2 linked regions of the Alkalihalobacterium alkalinitrilicum genome follow. The protein of the gene in region 2 binds, or shares a complex with, the protein of the main gene of each other region. Links are inferred from orthologs where the notes say so. Each region holds a gene or a part of one and is shown on either strand. Other genes may lie near its edges.

Region 1 (11,383 bases), 1.5 Mb from region 2 along the record:
AAGCAGGCTTAAAAAAGGGAGATCGCGTTTCCATCATGTTGCCTAACTGTCCTCAAGCGGTTATAGCCTATTATGGAACTTTAATGGCAGGTGGTGTGGTTGTTCAAACAAATCCACTTTATATGGAGAGAGAATTAGAACACCAATTAGCTGATTCAGGTGCAAAATTTATTTTATGTTTAGATTTGCTTTATTCACGAGTCATGAAAGTAAAACATAATACGAAAGTTAAACAGATAATTGTAACCGCTATCAAAGATTATCTACCATTCCCAAAAAACTTAATCTATCCGTTTATTCAAAAGAAAAATTACGGCTTCAAGCCTCAAGTGACGTACAATAATACAACGGTAAGCTTTCTTTCATTTTTATCTAAAGGTAGTGAAGACCCACCACAAGTTGAAGTCGATGCTAAGGAGGATCTAGCATTACTTCAATATACTGGTGGGACAACAGGATTAGCTAAAGGAGTAATGCTGACACACCGTAACCTTGTAGCGAATACAACCCAATGCTTTCATTGGATGTACAAAATAAATAGTCAAGAAAATCGGACACTTGCCGCACTCCCATTTTTTCACGTGTATGGGATGACGGTTTCCATGAATATTTCCATTATGACTGCTGCACAAATGTTTATAGTTCCTAAATTTGACCCAAAAGAAATTTTGCAAATTATTGATAAGCATAAAATTACCATTTTCCCAGGTGCACCAACAATGTATATTGGGTTAGTCAATCATCCAGACATTCAAAACTATGATTTATCTTCGATTGAAGCTTGTATCAGTGGATCCTCATCATTACCTGCGGAAGTACAGGCAAAATTTGAAGAAATAACGGGTGGTAGATTAGTTGAAGGTTACGGGTTAACGGAAGCATCACCTGTCACGCACTGTAATCCAATTTGGGAAGATAGGCGTGCTAGTAGTATTGGTTTACCTTGGCCAGATACAGATGCGGTTATTTTTATTGAGCCTGGAGAAGTGGCGAAACCAGGAGAAGTTGGTGAACTAGCGGTCTGCGCACCACAAGTGATGAAAGGTTATTGGAATCGTCCTGAAGAAACCCAAGCTACATTCTATGAAGATTGGCTACTAACAGGAGATATGGGGTATATGGATGAGGATGGTTATTTCTATATCGTGGATCGTAAGAAAGATATGATCATTGCGGGTGGATTTAACATCTATCCAAGAGAAATTGAAGAAATACTATTTGAACACGAAGCGATACAAGAGGCAGTTGTTATTGGTGTACCAGACCCGTATCGCGGTGAAACGGTTAAGGCATTTGTTGTAACAAAAGAAGGGGTTTCAGTTTCTGAAAAAGAGCTCGATGCGTTTTGCCGAGATCAACTAGCAGCTTATAAAGTCCCAAGACATTATGAATTCCGTACTGAACTACCAAAGACAATGGTAGGAAAAGTATTACGACGTGTACTTGTAGAAGAAGAAAAGAAAAAGCAAAATGATCGAGTGAAAATATCGAGTTAACATGAAGGCTGGCTTTGCCAGTCTTTTTACTTTATTAGGATGATATTTATCAAGTTATTCTAATGTTCACAAAAATATCAAAAACAATCAACCACTAGAAACTAATGGAAAAACACTAGGAATGAACGTTACTATGAAAACATTTTCGAGTTTTTTTAAACGATTGACTATGTTCACAAATGTTTCATACATTGATTTGCTATCGTTTTCATTATATGATAGAAATAGAGTAAGAGTTATTTTATGTTGAAAAATTCTTACAACTTCAATAATTTCGTTGACAAATTACGGCCCTTACAATAAAATATGAAATATGAATGAATGGTCATTCATTTTACTGAGCAACTTAACTTAATTGTTGCTTTGAAAGGAAGAATGCCATGGGAAAGAAAAAAGGACCTAAATACGATCAAATTATTGAGGCAGCGGTAAAGATTATTGCTGAAAATGGCTACCATCATGCTCAAGTATCGAAAATTGCAAAAGAAGCTGGAGTGGCTGATGGAACAATCTATCTTTATTTTAAAAACAAAGAAGATATTCTCATTTCATTGTTTGAAGAAAAAATGGGTAGGTTTGTTGATAAGATCCAAGAAAAGATTGAAGGGAATTTAACCCCAAAAGAGAAACTTATTATTTTAGTTGAAATGCACTTTAGTCAACTGTCGGCTAATCGAGCGCTCGCTATTGTTACTCAACTCGAGTTGCGTCAATCGAATGCTGAGCTTAGGGTGAGAATCAACGAAGTGTTAAAGAAGTATTTAGACTTAATTGATAGTGTTTTAATTGACGGCAAAGAAAGCGGTTACTTCTCAGAAGATTTAGATTACCGGTTAGCAAGACAAATGATTTTTGGTACACTAGATGAAGTCGTTACAAACTGGGTAATGAAAGAATGTAAATATGATTTGATCTCACTTGCAAAGCCAATGCAACAGTTGTTGTTAAATGGTATCTGCAGTAGATAATAGAAAAAGAGGATGCTTACCATGAGAGGAGTGAGAAAAGACAGAATGGAGACCATTTCTGTAAAAGTGGAGCAACAGATTGCCACAATCACTTTAAATCGACCTCCAGCGAACGCCTTATCATCTCTATTATTACAAGAGTTGGCACAGGCCTTTAATGAGGTTGAGCATAATGAAGATGTGAGTGTTATCATTCTTCATGGAGAAGGGCGCTTTTTTGCCGCAGGAGCAGACATTAAAGAATTTACTACACTTGAAAGCGGTAACAAGTTTGCTGAATTAGCAAGAAAAGGTCAAGAGTTATTAAATCGTATTGAAGCTTTTCCAAAACCAGTAATCGCAGCTATTCATGGTGCGGCTTTAGGTGGAGGATTAGAAATAGCAATGGCGTGTCACATTCGTCTAGCGACAGAGGATACGATGTTGGGTCTACCTGAACTTCAGTTAGGGTTAATTCCTGGATTTGCAGGGACGCAACGGTTACCACGTATCATAGGTAAAGCAAAAGCAACAGAATTAATTTTAACGAGTGAGCCAATTACTGGATCTGAAGCATTATCTTTAGGTCTTATAAATTCCGTATATTCTGAGCGAGCGCTCATGATGGAAGAAGCTTATAAACTAGCAGGAAAAATTGCAAAGAAAAGTCGTTATACTATGAAGCTAGCATTAGAAGCTTTATCATATGCACAAGATTCGAATTTTACTGAAGGTTTAGAAAAAGAAGCTGAGCTCTTTGGATTTGCTGGAGAGTCTCATGATAGCAAAGAAGGAATCCAAGCTTTTCTTGAAAAACGTAAACCAGAATTTCAAAATAAATAAGTTAACCAATTTAGGGAGGGACTACAATGAATATTTTCGTTATTATGAAACGTACCTTTGATACGGAAGAAAAGATTGTCCTCAATGGTGGACAAATTGATGACAGCGGAGCTGAATTCATTATCAACCCATACGATGAGTACGCAATTGAAGAAGCAATCGTTCTTCGTGATGAGCACGGTGGAGAAGTTACTGTTGTAACAGTAGGAACAGAGGATGCTGAAAAAGAACTTCGTACCGCTCTAGCAATGGGTGCTGATAAAGCAGTTCTTATTGATAGTGAAGACGTTGAAGAGACGGACCAATTCACAACAGCTACTTTGCTTGCAACCTACTTAAAAGACCAAGAGATTGATATTATTTTAGGAGGAAACGTAGCGGTAGACGGTGGTTCTGGACAAGTTGGACCTCGTGTTGCTGAAATGCTAGGTATGCCTTCTGTAACGACAATCACTAAGTTAACGATTGATGGAAATACAGCTACAATCGTACGTGATGTTGAAGGTGATGAGGAAACGGTTGAAGTTTCATTACCGGTACTTGTAACAGCTACACAAGGCTTAAACGAGCCTCGTTACCCATCTCTTCCAGGGATTATGAAAGCGAAGAAGAAGCCATTAGAAACACTTGATTTAGATGACCTCGATTTAGAAGAAGAAGATGTAGAAGCAAAATCAAAGACGGTAGAAATCTTACTACCACCACAAAAACAAGCAGGTAAAGTTCTTGAAGGCGAAATGGATGCTCAAGTAAAAGAACTGGTTTCATTATTAAAGTCTGAAGCAAAAGTCATATAATTGGGGGGATCAACATGGCAAAAAAAGTACTAGTTTTAGGTGAAATTCGTGAAGGTGAACTTCGTAACGTTTCGTTTGAAGCAGTTGCAGCTGCAAAACTAATTGCAGATGGTGGAGAAGTAGTTGCTGCATTATTAGGTGAATCAGTAGGTGACTTAGCAGACGCTATGATCCATTACGGTGCTGATCGTGTAGTTAAAGTTGAACATGCTGACTTAAAAGTATATACAACAGATGCTTATCAACAAGGCATTCTACAAGTTATGGACGTTGAACAACCAGAAGGTGTTGTTATGGGACATACTTCAATAGGTAAAGACGTGTCTCCTCGTATTGCTGCGAAATTAAACGCTGGTTTAGTTTCCGATGTAGTAAACATTGAAGTGGACGGTGGTGAGCCTGTTTTCACACGCCCGATCTACTCTGGTAAAGCCTTTGAGAAAAAGCAAATTGAAGAAGGAACAGTTCTCGTAACCATTCGTCCAAATAACATTGAGCCATTAGAGAAAGATGAGTCTCGTTCTGGGGATGTTGGAAGTGTTGCTGTAGAAATTAAAGACCTTCGTACGATTGTAAAAGAGGTTGTACGTAAAGCTACAGGTGGGGTTGACCTTTCAGAAGCAAAGATTATCGTTTCTGGTGGACGTGGAGTGAAAAGTGCTGACGGTTTCAAGCCACTTCAAGAACTTGCGGATGTATTAGGCGCTGCAGTAGGTGCATCTCGTGGTGCGTGTGATGCGGAATATTGCGACTACGCTCTACAAATCGGGCAAACTGGTAAAGTGGTAACGCCTGACCTTTACTTCGCATTCGGTATTTCTGGAGCAATCCAACATTTAGCGGGTATGTCTAACTCTAAAGTAATCGTTGCAGTTAACAAAGATCCAGAAGCACCGATCTTTGAAGTTGCGGATTACGGTATTGTTGGTGACTTATTTGATGTAGTACCTTTATTGACAGAAGAGCTTAAAAAAGTAGTTGTATCTTAATAAAGTAAGAGAAAAGCCGTCTCATTTTGAGGCGGTTTTTTGGAATTATAATTTTACATATTAAATAAAGGTATGAAGAGACATAAACAATTCAACCGTATTCGAGTGAAGAGCGTTATTTTTTTGTGAAAATGGGTATGATACATAGGTGAGCAACATAATAGCATTCGGAATACCGTAGTGTTATAATTCATTTTGTAGAAGAAGTTGGATTATAAGGAGGAAATTAATAATGGCAATTGTAAATGCTACTGACCAAAACTTTGCAACTGAAACTGGTGAAGGTGTTGTATTAGCGGACTTCTGGGCTCCGTGGTGCGGACCGTGTAAAATGATCGCTCCTGTTTTAACAGAACTAGAGGAAGAAATGGGCGACAAAGTGAAAATCGTCAAATTAGATGTTGATGAAAATCAACAAACGGCTGGGAAATTCGGTGTTATGAGTATCCCTACTCTAATGGTTTTCAAAAACGGTGAAAAAGTGGACCAAGTTGTTGGTTTCCAACCGAAAGAAGCGCTTGTTGAGCTAATAAATAAACATCTATAATCAATAGACCCGACTCCGTTCTGCGGAGTCTTTTTATTGTGTGCCAGGCATGGCAACTATCTAGGTGGTGAAAGTCCACTGTGGGGGTACACATCGACCAACCACTAAGGAAGCGCAAGGTACTTATCGTGAGGTAAGGGCTAGAGGAAGCGTGGAATAAAATCTTGGCTCGACGAACAGAAATCGGATACCAAGGCTTTATAAAGGGATGAGGCTCCATGACAAGGCAAAGTCCAAAAGATGTGCGTAACTTTATAGAGTAAATCAGGCGAGTAAAAGAGGAAAGATAGTTGTCTTACCCTGGGAGATCTTGCGAATGTACATATGTACATTCGACAAAGGTTAACCGCAAGAAGTCAGCAGAAGCCATAGTAATGAGTAATCTCATGAAGGGCTGAACAATTTATAGTGTTTCAACGCCACGAATGCGTAAGTGACGAACTCCGAATGTGTTAATGGTGAAAGAATGAGCGTATCTCAAAGGATAGCCAAAATGGAGCTATCACTTACTACGTGAGAGGAGAGGAGAAACGAGTGTGAAGCTTTTAGAGCAGATTTTAAGTAATCAAAACATGAACGAAGCTTACCTGCGTGTTTATAGAAATAAGGGTGCAAGTGGGGTCGACGGAGTAACAGTCGACGAACTAAAACAATATCTGAAAGAGAACAAGGATGAACTGCGCCAGCGCATCAGAACAAGAAAATACCAACCACAAGCTGCCTTAAGAGTGGAGATCCCAAAAGAAAATGGAAAGATGCGCAAATTGGGAATACCAACAGTAGTGGATAGGGTAGTTCAACAAGCAATTCACCAAGTACTTAGTCCGATATTCGAAAAGCAGTTCAGTGAATTCAGTTACGGCTTTAGACCAAAAAGAAGTTGTGAGATGGCAATTATAAAAAGCTTGGAATATCTGAATGATGGACACGATTGGATAGTGGACATTGACCTTGAAAGATTCTTCGATACAGTCCACCACGATAAACTCATGCGAATTATTGCCAACACAATAGATGATGGAGACGTTATCTCTCTAATAAGAAAATATCTTGTTAGTGGGGTCATGGTGAATGGGAAATATGAAGAAACACCAATCGGGACTCCGCAAGGAGGTAACCTCAGTCCATTATTGAGTAATATTATGTTGAATGAACTCGATAAGGAATTAGAAAGTAGAGGATTACGATTCATAAGATACGCTGATGACGCACTCATCTTTGTGAAAAGCGAAAAAGCCGCTGACAGAGTGATGAAATCAATCGTGAGATTTATAGAAGAGAAATTAGGATTGATAGTAAATGCCGAAAAGAGTAAAGTTTCTCGCCCAAAAGAGTTAAAATTCTTGGGATTTGGGTATTATTATGATCCTAATAACAAGAGATATCAAGTGCGGCCTCATCCAATTTCAGTACAGAAATTTCAAAGGAAGCTTCGACAATTGACAAAGCGAAATTGGAGTGTTCCGTTAGACTACCGAATACTGAAACTGAAACAAGTCATATTCGGATGGGTGAATTACTTTAGAATCGCAAATATGAAAACAGCAATGAGTCGAATAGATAAGAAATTACGCTCAAGATTAAGGGTAATCATCTGGAAACAATGGAAGGTAGCGAAAAAACAAATCAAGTCGCTAACTCAATTAGGGATACCTGAAGAAGAAGCGAAAGGATTAACGTTCTGCCGGAAAGGTTATCGGTATATCGGAGTATCGAAAGTTGTTCAAAAAGCAATCTCAAACAAAAGACTAAAACAAAGGGGAGTACCCTCTGCTTTAGAACGTTACTTAAAAGTACACACTGTAATATAAATTGAAACGCCGTATACGAGACCCGTATGTACGGTGTTGTGAGAGGGGCGAAAATAGGTTAACTTATTTTCCACCTACTCGATTTTGATAAAAATTCATAATCTATTTTGTTGCAAAAACCTTCCCTATTGAGAACAATAGAGGTAAGGGAGGAAAAAGGATGTCTACTCTAAAAGAAAAGCTAGCGGTACTTCCAGATCAACCAGGATGTTATTTAATGAAAGATCGTCAAGGGACGATTATATATGTTGGTAAAGCAAAGGTCCTTAAAAATCGAGTACGCTCATACTTTACTGGAACACATGATGCGAAAACACAACGGCTCGTAAGTGAAATAGCCGATTTCGAATATATTATTACATCATCTAATATTGAAGCACTCATACTGGAAATGAATTTAATCAAAAAACACGAACCTAAGTATAACGTAATGCTGAAAGATGATAAATCGTATCCGTATTTGAAGATTACGTCTGAAGAGCATCCCCGCTTAATTACGACACGTAATGTAAAAAAAGATGGAGGAAAATATTTTGGACCATATCCAAATGCAGGGGCAGCTACTGAAACAAAAAAGCTACTAGATAGGCTTTATCCTTTGCGAAAATGTAGTACACTACCAGACCGAGTTTGTCTTTATTATCATATTGGTCAGTGTTTGGCCCCATGTGTTCAGGAAGTAACGAAGGAACAAAATCAAGAAATGGTTCATGAAATTACAAGGTTTTTAAAATATGGACATGAAGCTGTCAAAAATCAATTGTTCGATAAAATGAATAAAGCAGCAGAAGAATTAAATTTTGAACGAGCTAAAGAGTTAAGAGATTTGATTCAACAAATGGAAATGGTCATGGAAAAACAAAAGATGTCGATCAATGATAAAGTCGACCGTGATGTATTTGCTTATGCGTATGATAAAGGGTGGATGTGTGTTCAAGTCTTTTTTGTGAGACAAGGGAAGTTGATCGAAAGAGATGTTTCCATTTTTCCATTCTATCAAGATCCACTTGATGACGTATTAACCTTTATTGGGCAATTTTATTTAAAAAAAGATCATGTGAAGCCAACAGAAATTCTCGTGCCTGAAGAAATTGAAGCTGACTTAGTTGAACAATTACTTTCAGTAAAGGTCGCGCAACCGAAAAAAGGAAAAAAGAAAGATCTCTTAAATTTAGCGACCAAAAATGCAGAAGTAGCACTAAAAGAAAAATTTACACTTATTGAAAGAAATGAAGAACGAACGATTAAAGCTGTTGAAAATTTAGGGAAAGCCCTCGGAATTTCAACACCTTATCGAATAGAAGCGTTTGATAATTCGAATATTCAAGGAACCGACCCCGTATCTGCGATGATTACTTTTGTCGATGGAAAGCCGAGTAAGAAGGATTACAGAAAGTATAAAGTAAAAGACGTTGAAGGACCTGACGATTATGCATCCATGCGAGAAGTCGTTTATCGTCGGTATTTGCGTCTTTTAAAAGAGAATGGTCCATTTCCTGACCTTATTGTTATTGATGGCGGAAAAGGACAAATTTCAGCCGCACAAAGTGTTTTAGAAGATCAATTAGGATTAACGATACCAGTGTGTGGTTTAGCGAAAGATGAAAAACATCGAACTTCTCAGCTACTAATGGGTGATCCTCCCGAAGTCGTTCCTTTAAAAAGAGATAGTCACGAATTTTATTTATTGCAGAGAATACAAGATGAGGTCCACCGGTTTGCAATAACATTTCACCGACAGGCTCGAAGTAAAACCCTTTTTTCATCTGTACTGGATGATATTCCAGGTGTAGGAGAAAAGAGACGAAGAAAGCTTTTGAAACACTTTGGTTCCATAAAAAAAATGAAAGAAGCAACGATAGAAGAATATAAAAAAATAGCCATCCCAGAAAAAATCGCTACCGAAATTTTACGTGTATTGAATAGTAACGATCAGAAAAAGTAATTGTCATATCGACTTTATTCTGCTAGAATAAGAACAACTAAATATACCGAACTTCTAATTAATTGAAGTGGTGGTAGAGGTGCGAAAACCAATAGTAAGCAAAGTGAGGGTGATGAGTTCAAAGACCTTTGCAGAAAGGGGAATTCGCCGAAGTGTTGAGAGTTACATCGCTCTTAATGCTGGACCTGTATTGAACAAGTGCAGGGCTGTCACGCAACCAACCCAAAAGTTGTGTGGAGAACTATCTCACGGAGCAAGGGAACAACTATTACCTTCTGGTATTCCAAGCAACGGTGAGGACTTATCCTTTTCTGTTGCTTTTTTTGTTTTCTTTCTCCCTAAATGAAAGGATGAAAAACATGTCAATTATAGTACAAAAATACGGTGGGACATCGGTTGGTTCTGTAGAACGAATCGAGCATGTTGCTGGCCGTGTGGCAAAGACGGTAGAACAAGGAAATCAAGTTGTTGTCGTAGTGTCTGCGATGGGTAAAACAACGGATCAATTAGTGACGTTAGCATCTGAAATATCAGACAAGCCGAGTAAACGTGAAATGGATATGCTGTTAACAACAGGGGAGCAAGTGACCATTTCTTTATTAGCTATGGCTCTTCAACAAAGAGGACTAGGAGCTATTTCAATGACCGGGTGGCAAGCTGGTATTGTAACAGAAGAAAACCACGGAAGCGCTCGGATTATCGATATCCAAACTGAGAAAATGGAAACTCAGCTTTCTTTAGGGAATGTGGTTATTGTCGCTGGATTTCAAGGATCTTCAGAACATGGAGAAATTACGACGCTAGGCAGAGGCGGTTCGGATACGACAGCCGTTGCGTTAGCCGCAGCATTGAAAGCAGAACGATGTGATATTTATACGGATGTAACAGGGGTATATACGACAGACCCTCGTTATATTGATGAAGCTAGAAAGTTACATTCAATTTCTTATGATGAAATGTTAGAAATGGCTAACTTAGGTGCGGGTGTTTTACATCCGAGAGCTGTCGAGTTTGCAAAAAATTATCAAGTGAAGCTAATGGTTGCTTCAAGTATAGTTGAAGAAGTAGGAACCTTAATCGAGGAGGAAGTTTCAATGGAACAAAATTTAGTCGTCCGTGGAATTGCATTTGAAAATGACGTAACGAAAATTACAGTTTCAGGTTTACCAAACGAAATAGGAACATTGTCCGACGTGTTTACATTATTATCAAACCATGGAATTAATGTAGATATTATTATACAAAATCAAATTGCTGAACAAAAATCAAGTGTTTCGTTTTCGACGAGTCGCTCATCGTTAGAAGAGACTTTATCTGTACTGAAAAAGCACCAAGAGGAACTTCAATTTGAAGAAGTAGTACATGAAGGGGATTTGGCCAAAGTGTCGATTATCGGTTCTGGGATGATTTCAAATCCTGGTGTAGCAGCGCAAATGTTTAAAATTTTAGCTGAACATGAAATTTTAATTAAAATGGTAAGTACATCTGAAATCAAAGTGTCCGCTTTAGTTGAAGAAGGTGTTATGGTACCTGCAGTTGAAGCACTTCATCGTGCTTTTCAATTAGATGAACTAGAAGTAATGATTTAAATAATGATGCGGAAGTAGCTAGAAAAGCACGAATATATGAATGCCCCACTTTATCTAATGAAATTAGATAAAGTGGGGTTATTAAACTTTTCTATTCGATAGGGTCTTTTCTATCCCACTTTAGCGTAATAAGTGCTTTATCTTTTTTTTCTTGGACGATAGCTTCTGTTATTAGCTTCTTTTTATATTCATATTGTTCAGCTAAAAAACCAGCTTCTAATTGATACGTCACAGCTAACTTTTCGTTATGATATGGAGAAACGAGTTGAAAGTTGATTTCATCTTTCTTTTCTTTTAGTACAGTAAGATTTCCCCATCCTACTTTTGTAAAAAAGTCAATGATATCTTCTAGGCTTTCTTGTTGATATTTTCTAGCGATACTTTTTCCAGCCCAGTACAAAATACTTTCATGATCTTTA
Region 2 (11,593 bases):
GTCCTTGGCATACAGTTTTTTTAATTGTGGTTGGGTACTTATTCCTTGAGAAATGGAAGGTTCACCCATCACTTGTGATCCTTGGTGGTGTTTGTTATGGAGCTATCTTTTTAAGCTAACTATATTTTTATTCATTTTATCCATCTAGAAAACAAACAAACGAATTGTACTTTCGTTCATGATAGAAAAAGTCGTTTTACCACTTAATAAGTAGTAAAACGACTTTCTTATGTTTTGTATTAATTTCGGATGAGGTAATCAAAAGCGCCTAAAGCTGCAGTCGCTCCTGATCCCATCGAGATGATAATCTGATTATAGGCACTATCAGTACAATCACCTGCGGCAAATAAACCAGGTACAGTTGTAGCCCCATGTTTATCTACAATGATTTCACCGATGCGATTACGTTCAACAACGCTTTCTAACCAATCGGTATTAGGTACAAGGCCGATTTGAACAAATACACCTTGTAATTCGACATGTTTTACTTCTTCTGTTTCACGGTCAATATAAGAAATTCCGTTAACACTGTCAGTACCCGTAATTTCTTTAGTTTGAACATTCTTTAAGACCGTTACATTTGGAAGGCTGTAAAGGCGCTTTTGTAGGACTTCATCAGCTTTTAGTTCTGGCATAAATTCAAGAACCGTTACATGATTGACAATCCCTGCAAGATCAATCGCTGCTTCAATACCAGAATTACCTCCGCCAATAACTGCAACATCTTTTCCTTCAAACAATGGACCGTCACAGTGAGGGCAATAGGCTACCCCTTTGTTTTTAAACTCTTGTTCTCCAGGAACGCCAACATTACGCCAACGAGCACCTGTTGTTACGATAACACTTTTACTCTTAAGTACAGCACCACTTTCGAGTTCAAGCTCAAAAAGATCTTTCTTTTCGATACTCTTAGCACGCTGTAAATTCATAATATCAATGCCATACTCTTTAACATGTTCTTCAAGGCTTGCTGCGAGCTTAGGTCCCTCAGTATGTTTTACACTGATAAAGTTCTCAATGCTCATCGTATCAAGAACTTGTCCACCGAAACGTTCAGCGACAATTCCTGTACGAATACCTTTACGTGCTGCATAAATCGCGGCACTTGACCCAGCTGGTCCGCCTCCAACAACAAGTACATCGAATGGTTCTTTATCTGAAAGCTCAGATGCATCTGGACCACTGCCCATTTTAGCAAGAATTTCTTCTAGGGTCATACGACCGCCACCGAAGAATTCCCCGTTTAAGTAAACAGCTGGTACCGACATGACATTTTTACTTTCTACTTCATCTTTAAATACTGCCCCATCAATCATAGTGTGAGTGATGCCAGGGTTGAGTACACTCATCATGTTAAGAGCTTGTACAACGTCAGGGCAGTTATGGCAGCTAAGGCTGACATATGTTTCAAAGTGGTATTCACCGCTAATGTTTTTCACTTGCTCAATGACGCTTTGATCAACTTTAGGCGCTCTTCCACTAACTTGGAGTAGGGCTAGCACTAATGAAGTAAATTCATGTCCTAAAGGAACACCTGCAAATGTGACGCCAGTTTCTTGGCCTACACGGTTGACGCTGAAGCTTGGTGTTCTTGTTAATTCAGTTTTTCGGACACTGATTTTATTTGACATAGAAGTTAGTTCATTGACTAACGCTTCCATCTCATTTGAAACATTACCGGAACCTAAACTAACTTTAAGCAGAATATCGCCTTCCATTAGTTGCAGGTATTGATTTAACTGTGACTTAATTTCAGCATCAAGTACCATTTATCGCACTCCTTAGATTTTACCTACTAGGTCAAGGCTTGGCTTAAGTGTTTCTCCACCTTCTTGCCATTTAGCTGGGCAAACTTCACCTGGATTGTTACGAACATATTGTGCGGCCTTAACTTTGTTAACTAGGATACTTGCATCACGACCGATACCACCAGCGTTGATTTCAACAGCTTGGATAACACCGTCTGGGTCAATGATGAACGTACCACGGTCAGCAAGACCAGACTCTTCGTCTAGAACTTCAAAGTTACGAGTGACTGTTTGTGAAGGGTCACCAATCATTGCGTAAGTAATTTTTCCAATTGTTTCTGAGCTGTCATGCCATCCTTTATGTGTGAAATGAGTATCTGTTGAAACGGAATATACTTCAACTCCAAGTTCCTTTAGCGTTGCGTATTCGTTTTGTAAATCTTCAAGCTCAGTTGGGCAAACGAATGTGAAATCTGCCGGATAAAAGCAGAAAATGCTCCATTGACCTTTAAGGCTTTCGTTCGTTACATCGATAAACTCACCGTTTTTAAAAGCTTTTGCACTGAATGGTTTTACTTCTGTTCCAATTAATGACATATTAATCTTCCTCCTATAATATCTAAAAATATTTTTTACAGAATTCATTATAGAATAATTTTACTTATCTATAATAATTCTAATTCGATAACAATTATCAACTAATAGATGCTTTTTGTCAAGTGATAAGTTTGAATGTTTATTTTCCAAGGAGAATTTTAGACCTAAAGGATTATAAATGCTTTAACCTAGGATTCATAATTGGACTTTACAATGATCGAAAAAAGGTTGCAAAGGCAGCTAGTAAATACATCACTTGAAGATCTAGCAAAGAAGTTACTATTGTATAAACAGTTCTGCCACTAAGAGAAAAGCAAATTCTACAAATTATTATCTCCCACTTTAATTAAGATAATTTCTGAACAGGCTATTTATTCTTTAAAAATTAACTTTTGGACTTTTAATTGACAATGGTTATCAATATGACTCTTTGGTATTAAGAATAGTATTTTTCAATAATTGAAGCATTATTAGTTGCAGCAAAAAGGATTCCGAGTAACCGATTTTCGATTACATGGAATCCTCTCTACTGAGTATTCTTTCAATTTGTGCTTAATTAGCCAGCTGGAACGACTTCATTCATGAACATCTTGATATCGTCTGTCGTGTTTGTGATACCGCCAATGTTGAATTTTTCGATCAACATATTTTTTACATTTTCAGATAAGAATGCTGGTAACGTTGGACCAACATGGATGTTTTTTACATCAAGGTACAATAGAGATAAGAAGACAATTACCGCTTTTTGCTCATACCATGCAATGTTATATGATAATGGTAGATCATTTACACTCTCTAAACCAAACGCTTCCTTTAACTTCAATGCAATCATAACTAATGAATAAGAATCGTTACATTGTCCTGCGTCTAGAACCCTTGGGATACCATTGATATCCCCTAAATCTAATTTGTTATAACGATATTTCGCACAGCCAGCTGTCAAAATAACGGTTTCTTTTGGTAACTCTTCTGCAAAATTTTTATAATACTCTCTGCTTTTATGTCTTCCATCACATCCTGCCATGACAAAAAATTGTTTAATATCGCCATTCTTAACAGCTTCAACAACATTGTCAGCCAGTTTTAAAACTTGATCGTGTGCAAATCCACCAATGATTTCACCATTTTCAATTTCGATTGGAGCCTCACACTTTTTCGCATGCTCGATGATCGCAGAGAAATCTTTTAATCCGTCTTCATTTTTTTCAATATGCACGACACCTTCAACACCTGTTGCTCCTGTTGTATACATACGATCCTTATATGATGCTTTCGGTGGTACAATACAGTTGGTCGTCATCAAGATTGGGCCGTTAAAACTTTCAAATTCACGTGTTTGCTCCCACCATGCATTCCCGTAGTTTCCGACAAAGTGGCTATACTTATTAAATGCTGGGTAATAGTTAGCTGGCAACATTTCACTATGCGTATAAACGTCCACTCCAGTTCCTTCTGTTTGTGCTAGTAGTTGTTCCATGTCTTTTAGGTCATGGCCACTAATTAAAATGCCTGGATTAGTACGAACCCCAATGTTTACTTTGGTAATTTCAGGATTACCGTATGTTGTTGTATTGGCTGTATCCAATAGTTCCATCGCATGGACACCATATTTACCGCATTCCATTGCGAGACCGACTAACTCATCAATTGATAGGTCGTCATTTGTTACATCAGCAAGTGCCTTTTGCATAAAAGCATAAAGATCATCTTTTTGATATCCTAAGTGATTCGCATGTTCTAAATAAGCCGCTAAACCTTTTAAACCATAAACGATAAGCTCTCTTAACGAACGAATGTCTTCATCTCTTGTTGCTAGGATACTCACTTCTTGACTAGCTGATTTGATTTCCAAATCATTATTGGTTTCAGCAAACCAAGTGACAAAGTCACTCGTATTTTCAACCTTGTGACCCGCCTTTTCAATCGCCGTTTTGGTTGTTTCACGAAGACTTAACCCTTTTCTTATATGATTAAAAAAGTCTTCTTGATTCCAGTTTGCATTTGTAATCGTCATGAAAAGAGATGTAACGATATATTTATCTGTTTCTTTTAAATTTACCCCTAACTCTCGTGCCACATTGTTTACAATTGAAGTGCCTTTGGCTGTATAGATGAGCAAGTCTTGCATATTCGCAAGATTATCTTTCTTTCCACATACTCCAACGATTGTACAACCTGTTCCTTTTGCTGTTTCCTGACATTGATAACAAAACATACTCATAGTTAGATCCTCCAGTAAAAGATATTGTATTTTCCAGTAACTTTTTTTCACTAATTAAATGGTTACTACATAACTAATAATGTTTTTCGATACTGTAAGAATAACAAGGAGTTCATTTCAATGTAGTGATATTAATCACATGTAGGAGAATAACTTTTAAAAAAATTGAAATAGTTGTGTTTTTTTTCTATGAGAAATATCCTTTAAATCCGTAACTGGAGAATGATTTAAATTAGAATAGTAGGTGTGAGAATGAGTAAGACGCTTTTTTATTGAAAAGTACTTAAGGGTAATAATAGGTAGCTGCTTGTAAATAAACAGGATAAATATCTATTCCTTTACAAAATCTTTACATTGAGACAGTTGGAAATAGAATATAAGCAAAGTATTATATAAGTACATACTTATATATTTTGAATTTCTGGAGGTGACTTCATGCAAGAAACAACGGTTGAAATAGAAAAAGCGGCCACCATTTTAAAGTTACTCGGTGATAAAACACGATTGACCATGGTAAAAATTTTGGATTCAAATGATTGTTGTGTTTGTGAGTTTGTGGAAATTTTTAAAATTAGCCAACCTGCGATTAGTCAACATGTTCGTAAGTTGAAAGACTTAGGAGTCGTTCGAGAAATGCGTAGGGGACAGTGGATTATTTATTCATTAAACAAAGATAGTAGCTATTATCTATTGGTTCAAAGCCTGCTTCAACATCTTCCTAACCAAGACTTTAAATTACAAGAATTAGAAGAGCAAGGTTTACGAATAACGTGTGAATAATAATAAAATACTTCATTAATCTAAGGAGAGTGAGAGAAATTGAGTAAAGAAAGCGAAAGTGATGTAAAGAAAGGTATTGGTTTCTTCGAGCGGTATTTAACCGTTTGGGTTGCCCTATGTATTATTGTTGGTCTTGCTATCGGGCAGTGGTTACCAGCCGTTCCCGAAACATTAAGCCGATTTGAATATGCGCAAGTTTCCATTCCAGTGGCTATTTTAATTTGGTTAATGATTTATCCAATGATGGTACAAATTGATTTCAACAGTATTGTGAATGCGGGAAAAAAGCCAAAAGGGTTAGTTGTAACGCTAGTCGTTAACTGGGTGATCAAGCCGTTTACAATGTTTTTCTTTGCATGGCTCTTTTTTAAAATTATTTTTTCCCCATTTATTTCAGGGGAGCTTGCGACTGAGTATATTGCAGGCGCTGTGTTATTAGGAGCTGCTCCTTGTACAGCGATGGTATTTGTTTGGAGTTATTTAACGAAAGGCGATGCGAGTTATACTCTTATTCAAGTATCTGTAAATGATTTAATTTTAATTTTTGCATATGGTCCGATTGTGATGTTTTTACTGCGGATTAATAACGTTGTGGTACCGTATGAAACGGTCATTTTATCCGTCGTTTTATTTATTGTGGTACCGTTAGCTGCGGGTTACATTTCTCGTGTTTTATTAATTAAAAGTAAAGGAAAAGAATGGTTTGAACAAGTGTATTTGAAGCGTGCTGGAAAGTTTACGATTGTTGGACTATTACTAACTTTAATCATTATTTTCTCTTTCCAAGGTGAAGTAATTTTAAATAATCCATTTCATATCGGTTTGATTGCTGTACCGTTAATTATTCAAACGTTTTTTATTTTTGTGATCGCCTATTTTTGGGCGAAAAGATGGCGGCTTGAACATAGCGTTGCTGCACCTGCTGCGATGATTGGAACGAGTAATTTCTTTGAACTAGCTGTTGCGGTGGCCATTGCATTATTTGGGCTCAACTCAGGGGCAACATTAGTTACCGTAGTAGGGGTTCTCGTTGAGGTTCCGTTAATGCTTTACTTAGTAAAAGTAGCAAACAAAACAAGACATTGGTTCCCAGATGCGAAATTGGCTAAGTAAAAATACGAAATAGATTACTGTTAATAAAGGATAAATATAAATTATATAAAACTATTGAAGGTGGCGTGATAGGAACTTCGTAGAAGGAAACTCGTTCCGAAACCACGTTCCTCTTTCCGAAAAAGGAGATATAAAAATGAGTAAAAAAACAATTTATTTTTTATGTACAGGAAATTCTTGCAGAAGCCAAATGGCAGAAGGGTGGGCAAAGAAATACTTAGGCGATGAGTGGAACGTTTATAGTGCTGGAATTGAAGCACATGGCTTAAACCCGAATGCTGTTAAAGCGATGAACGAAGCTGAAATTGACATTACCAATCAAACGTCAGATATTATTGACCCTAATATTTTAAATAATGCGGATTTAGTTGTTACGTTATGTGGTGATGCAGCTGACAAATGTCCGATAACACCATCTCATGTAAAAAGAGAACATTGGGGATTTGATGATCCAGCTAAGGCTGAAGGAACCGATGAAGAAAAGTGGGCGTTTTTCCAGCGTGTTCGTGATGAAATTGGTGACAGAATTAAACACTTTAGTGAAACAGGTAAATGATCGATATCAGTGTGGGTTTTTCTCTTTCCCCACTGATGGTTAGATGAGATCAACGATGTGGCGCATTTAATCTGTGTTCATTTAGTTGTTACTGGCATTATCCCCACTTATCCTTCTTTGATCCTTCGAAGTCTTGAAGTGGGGGTATTACTGCTAGTCGATACGGGATAAAATTTTAAAGATGGGGGCTTGAAGATGAAAAAAGTTGAAATTTTTGATCCTGCAATGTGTTGTTCTACGGGTGTATGTGGTCCTAGCGTGGATCCTGAATTAACACGAGTAGCATCAGCTGTCTATTCATTAGAGAAAAAAGGGTTTAAGATCAGACGCTACCAATTAACCAATGATCCAGACCTATTTGCAGAAAATGAAGAAGTCAACCGTGTCTTACATGAAAAAGGTCCAGATGCTTTACCGGCTATTTTAGTAAACGATCAGCTTGTAAAAGTAGGAAGCTACCCAACAAATGGAGAACTTGCAGAATGGTTCGAGGTAAAACCTGAGGACTTAATGGAAAAACCAAAAGTGCGTCTTTCAATTGATTTAAATACTTTGAAATAAGAAAGAAGGGAAATTCATGTTTCAACCTTTCAATCCCTTAAAGGTCATAAATACACCATTTCTTTTTTTGACTGGAAAAGGTGGCGTTGGAAAAACCTCAACAGCTTGTGCGACAGCTGTTGCATTAGCGGATAATGGCATGAAAGTGTTATTAATTAGCACAGACCCAGCTTCTAATTTACAAGATGTTTTTAATATAGAATTAACGAATTCACCAAAACCCGTTCCGAATGTTGAGAATTTATTTGCCAGTAACTTAGATCCTGAGAGCTCTGCCGCGACTTATCGTGAAAAAATCGTAGGTCCATATCGGGGGAAACTTCCTGATTCTGTAGTCGCTACTATGGAAGAGCAATTATCAGGAGCTTGCTCCGTAGAAATTGCCGCTTTTGATGAATTTAGCAGTTTGCTTACGAATGCTGATATTGTATCTCAATTTGATCACATTATTTTTGATACAGCACCAACAGGGCATACGTTACGTTTATTACAGCTTCCAACCGCTTGGAATGGATTTTTAGAAGAAAGCACACACGGAGCTTCATGCTTAGGACCTTTATCGGGGTTAGCGGATAAAAAGAATCTTTATTCGCAAACAGTAGAAGTTCTTTCAGATCCTAGCCAAACGACATTAACCCTTATAACTAGACCTGACGTTTCATCCCTTTTAGAAGCGGATCGAGCATCAGAAGAACTGAAAGAGATCGATATTAACAATCAAATCCTAATCGTTAATGGACTCCTTCAACATTATAAAGAGGATGATGAAGTGTCTTCTGCGTTTTACCGTCGACAAAGAGATGCCTTAAAACAAATACCGATTCATTTAAAACAGACGGTCAGTTATTCTTTGCCATTTGTTTCATACTCCTTAACTGGAGTGGAAAATCTACGCTATCTTTTCCAACCAAACGAGATACCAGCACCAGAGTTCATAAGTGATCATGAAATTAACAAGCTTCCAAGATTAAATGACGTTATTGATGATTTTTCATCTACGAACAAGAAGCTGATCTTTACAATGGGGAAAGGTGGCGTAGGGAAAACAACGGTTGCATCGGCGATTGCAGTTGGATTAGTAGAAAAAGGACATCGCGTGCATTTGACGACGACAGATCCAGCTGCTCACTTAGATTACCAATTCCAAAATGATCAGCTCAATCAAAACTTAACGATAAGTCGCATTAACCCAAAAGAAGAAGTAGAAAAATATAAGGCGGATGTTTTAGCAAACGCTGGAAAAGAGTTAGATCAAGATGGTTTGGCATATTTAGAGGAAGATTTAAATTCACCTTGTACAGAGGAGATTGCAGTATTCCGAGCGTTTGCTGAAGTGGTAGCCAAATCAGAAAACGAAGTGGTGGTCATTGATACAGCTCCTACAGGACATACGTTGTTATTATTAGATGCGGCTCAGTCGTATAGTCAAGAAATTGCTAGAGCTACAGGAGAAGTCCCTGAAAGTGTAAAAAAACTACTTCCGCAAATCCGAAATGCTAAAGAAACAGCGGTAGTAATTGTGACTTTGGCCGAAGCTACACCTGTATTGGAAGCCTCTCGATTACAAGATGATCTAAGACGAGCAGACATTCAACCGACCTGGTGGGTGATTAATCAAAGTTTATATGCAACGCATACGACAGATCCTGTGCTGAGTGGGAAAGCCGCTTCAGAAAAGCATTGGATTTATGAGGCGAATGACAGACTGTCTGAGAAATGCGCGATTATTCCTTGGCTTCAGGAAGAAAAGCTAGGGTATGAAAAGCTAAAAGAGCTCAGTTATTAAATCGAAAATTGTGTAGGAGGAGAAATCAATGAAAATCACCGATAAAGCGAAAGAATTGTTACAAAATGTGTTAAATCAAAATGGGGCAGAAGGCATTCGATTATACGCAGTTGCTGGGTGTTGTGGACCACAATTCGCAATTTCTTTGGATACACCACAAGAATCGGATCATGTAAAAACGATTAATAACATTAAAGTTGCAATGGATCCAGCGATTACTGCATCAGAAGAATTAACAATAGATGTAGAAGAACCTCAAGAGGGCGCTGGATTAGTGTTATTAGGTGCTAGTAGTTGTTGTTAATATAGTAAGGGTTTCAAATGAAGTATCAAAGGATCAGAGCTTTTCTGGTCCTTTATTTTGTTTAAAAAAATAGGCGGTTAACCAACATAGTCATTACTCAAAATCAAGGTACCCCTTATTAGTGAATGAATAAAATAGAAAAGGGTATTAAAATCAATGGGTAAGGTAAGGAGAATGTATCATGAAATATAACAACTGGATCAACCCGAATGTATACTGGCATAACAATAATTGGGGTGGTCATAATCTTTTATGGTATCGCAGAATATCAATAGAAGAGGCAATTCAGATTGCATTGCAACATGTACCAGGTCTAGTTGTTGAGGTGGAGTTAGACATGGAAAATGGATTTTTGGTTTATGAGGTTGAAATCTTAACACCATTAGGAATCAAGTATGAAGTAGATGTTGATGTAATGACAGGCAGAATAATAGAGATAGAAATAGATTAATTTCCTATTTACTATATACAAAGCTTAAATTAAATCTTGAATGGTGGAATTTCTAGTAACCAAGTGTCGTGAGATCTGTTTTAATAATAGAAATGCTTACCTGTTTAGGTGACCATTTATATAGTTTTTAACGGACAAGGAAGCAGTAATTTTTATGAAAAAGTTACTTTATGTTATGGGATGCATAATAACACATTGGTGGGGGTTAACCTATTTAATAGGTTATACCAATTATTACAAAAAATCTGTAGAATACTCTAATACCGTTATATAGGAGGAAGTTAAGTGAAAATTAAAAGCTTAGAGTGTTTTATTGTACCCCCACGCTGGTGCTTTTTAAAGGTTGGTATGTCAACACTAAATCAAACAATTTTTTTAGGGGCTAAGTTTCGATAACTTGCTGGACTTTGATACCCCAGGGCACTGTGCGAACGGATGTTATTGTACCAATTGATATAATCAAACAGTTCAAGTTCTAGGTGGTTAAGGGAATGGAACTGCTCCCCATGAATTAGTTCTGTTTTTAGAATCTTAAATGTCGCTTCTGCCACTGCATTATCATAAGGGTTTCCTTTATCGCTCAATGAACGTTCAATCTCATTTTCACTTAATAATTCATCAATAGCTACGTTTTTAAACTCAGATCCGCGATCTGTATGAAAGAGTTTTACATTCTCTAATGGCCGATTAACCGTTGCGAAGGCGCGTTGAACTAAAGCTGCGTCTTTGCGTTTTCCAACGCTATAACCAACTATTTCTCTATTATATAAATCAATTAAAAAACAGACGTAGCTCCAATAATGTCCTACTTTGACGTACGTTAAATCACTAACCAGTACGGACATTTCTTCATTCACTTGGAATTCCTGATCTAATATGTTTCGAACGGATTCTTCATTTGGCTGAGAGCTCATTGGTTTGTAGGAAGGTTGTGCATACTTCGATTGGATTCCGAGCTCTTTCATCAACCTTCCTATGCGACGTCTGGAAACCTTGTGACCCGCTTTTAAAAGCTCTCGTTTTATTTTACGAGTTCCATATACTTTACGGTTTTCATTAAAGATTTTTAGTATTTTTTCTTTTAATTCTTGTTCTTCTGTAGCCTTTTCCTTTTCTTTTTGAGCAGCTACTTCTGTTTCATAATAAAAGGTGCTTCGAGCTATTTGTAGGACTTTGCACATTGCTGATACCGAATAGAAGTGCCGATTTTTCTCAATGACTTCTATTTTCGCCCCATGATCAGCGCGGCTTGCTTTAAAATATCGACTTCCATTTCTAGCTGTTTATTTCTTTTTCTTAACTCAATCAATTCTTGTTCCTCTGGACTTCGATTGTCTTTCTCTTTGAAGGAACCAGACTGTTGAAACTGAGTAATCCACCTGTCTAAAGCAGACGGAGTTAACATATTCACGGACAATATCTTGACGACTTTTTCCACCTTCATATAAAGCAACCACTTGCTTCTTGAATTCTGTG

The links.
Region 1: the proteins of arsC (region 2) and trxA are in contact, whole or in part, in an NMR structure (PDB 2IPA), measured with the Bacillus subtilis proteins. The link is inferred for Alkalihalobacterium alkalinitrilicum from one-to-one orthologs.

The regions. Positions count from the first base shown.
Region 1 is NZ_KV917368.1:4,667,427-4,678,809, forward strand. The notes cover bases 4,230-6,961. They hold trxA (thioredoxin), read left to right. Parts: upstream 4,230-5,304; coding sequence 5,305-5,619; downstream 5,620-6,961. Other genes in these bases: BK574_RS22590 (electron transfer flavoprotein subunit alpha/FixB family protein), read left to right, coding at 4,230-5,072; ltrA (group II intron reverse transcriptase/maturase), read left to right, coding at 6,156-6,961. Outside these bases: BK574_RS22570 (long-chain-fatty-acid--CoA ligase), read left to right, coding at 1-1,496; BK574_RS22575 (TetR/AcrR family transcriptional regulator), read left to right, coding at 1,877-2,464; BK574_RS22580 (enoyl-CoA hydratase), read left to right, coding at 2,510-3,286; BK574_RS22585 (electron transfer flavoprotein subunit beta/FixA family protein), read left to right, coding at 3,313-4,083; more of BK574_RS22590, read left to right, coding at 4,098-4,229; more of ltrA, read left to right, coding at 6,962-7,430; excinuclease ABC subunit UvrC, read left to right, coding at 7,591-9,375; BK574_RS22615 (aspartate kinase), read left to right, coding at 9,735-10,964; BK574_RS22620 (YslB family protein), read right to left, coding at 11,056-11,383. UniProt on the Bacillus subtilis protein: Participates in various redox reactions through the reversible oxidation of its active center dithiol to a disulfide and catalyzes dithiol-disulfide exchange reactions.
Region 2 is NZ_KV917368.1:3,124,959-3,136,551, reverse strand. Bases 5,364-8,305 are described here. They hold arsC (arsenate reductase (thioredoxin)), read left to right. Parts: upstream 5,364-6,595; coding sequence 6,596-7,015; downstream 7,016-8,305. Other genes in these bases: arsA (arsenical pump-driving ATPase), read left to right, coding at 7,593-8,305; arsD (arsenite efflux transporter metallochaperone ArsD), read left to right, coding at 7,211-7,576; arsB (ACR3 family arsenite efflux transporter), read left to right, coding at 5,386-6,459. In the rest of the region: BK574_RS15110 (chromate transporter), read left to right, coding at 1-119; ahpF (alkyl hydroperoxide reductase subunit F), read right to left, coding at 240-1,769; ahpC (alkyl hydroperoxide reductase subunit C), read right to left, coding at 1,782-2,345; hcp (hydroxylamine reductase), read right to left, coding at 2,902-4,560; BK574_RS15090 (ArsR/SmtB family transcription factor), read left to right, coding at 5,002-5,346; more of arsA, read left to right, coding at 8,306-9,362; BK574_RS15065 (adhesin), read left to right, coding at 9,391-9,666; BK574_RS15060 (PepSY domain-containing protein), read left to right, coding at 9,848-10,117. UniProt on the Bacillus subtilis protein: Catalyzes the reduction of arsenate [As(V)] to arsenite [As(III)]. In vitro, can dephosphorylate para-nitrophenyl phosphate (pNPP).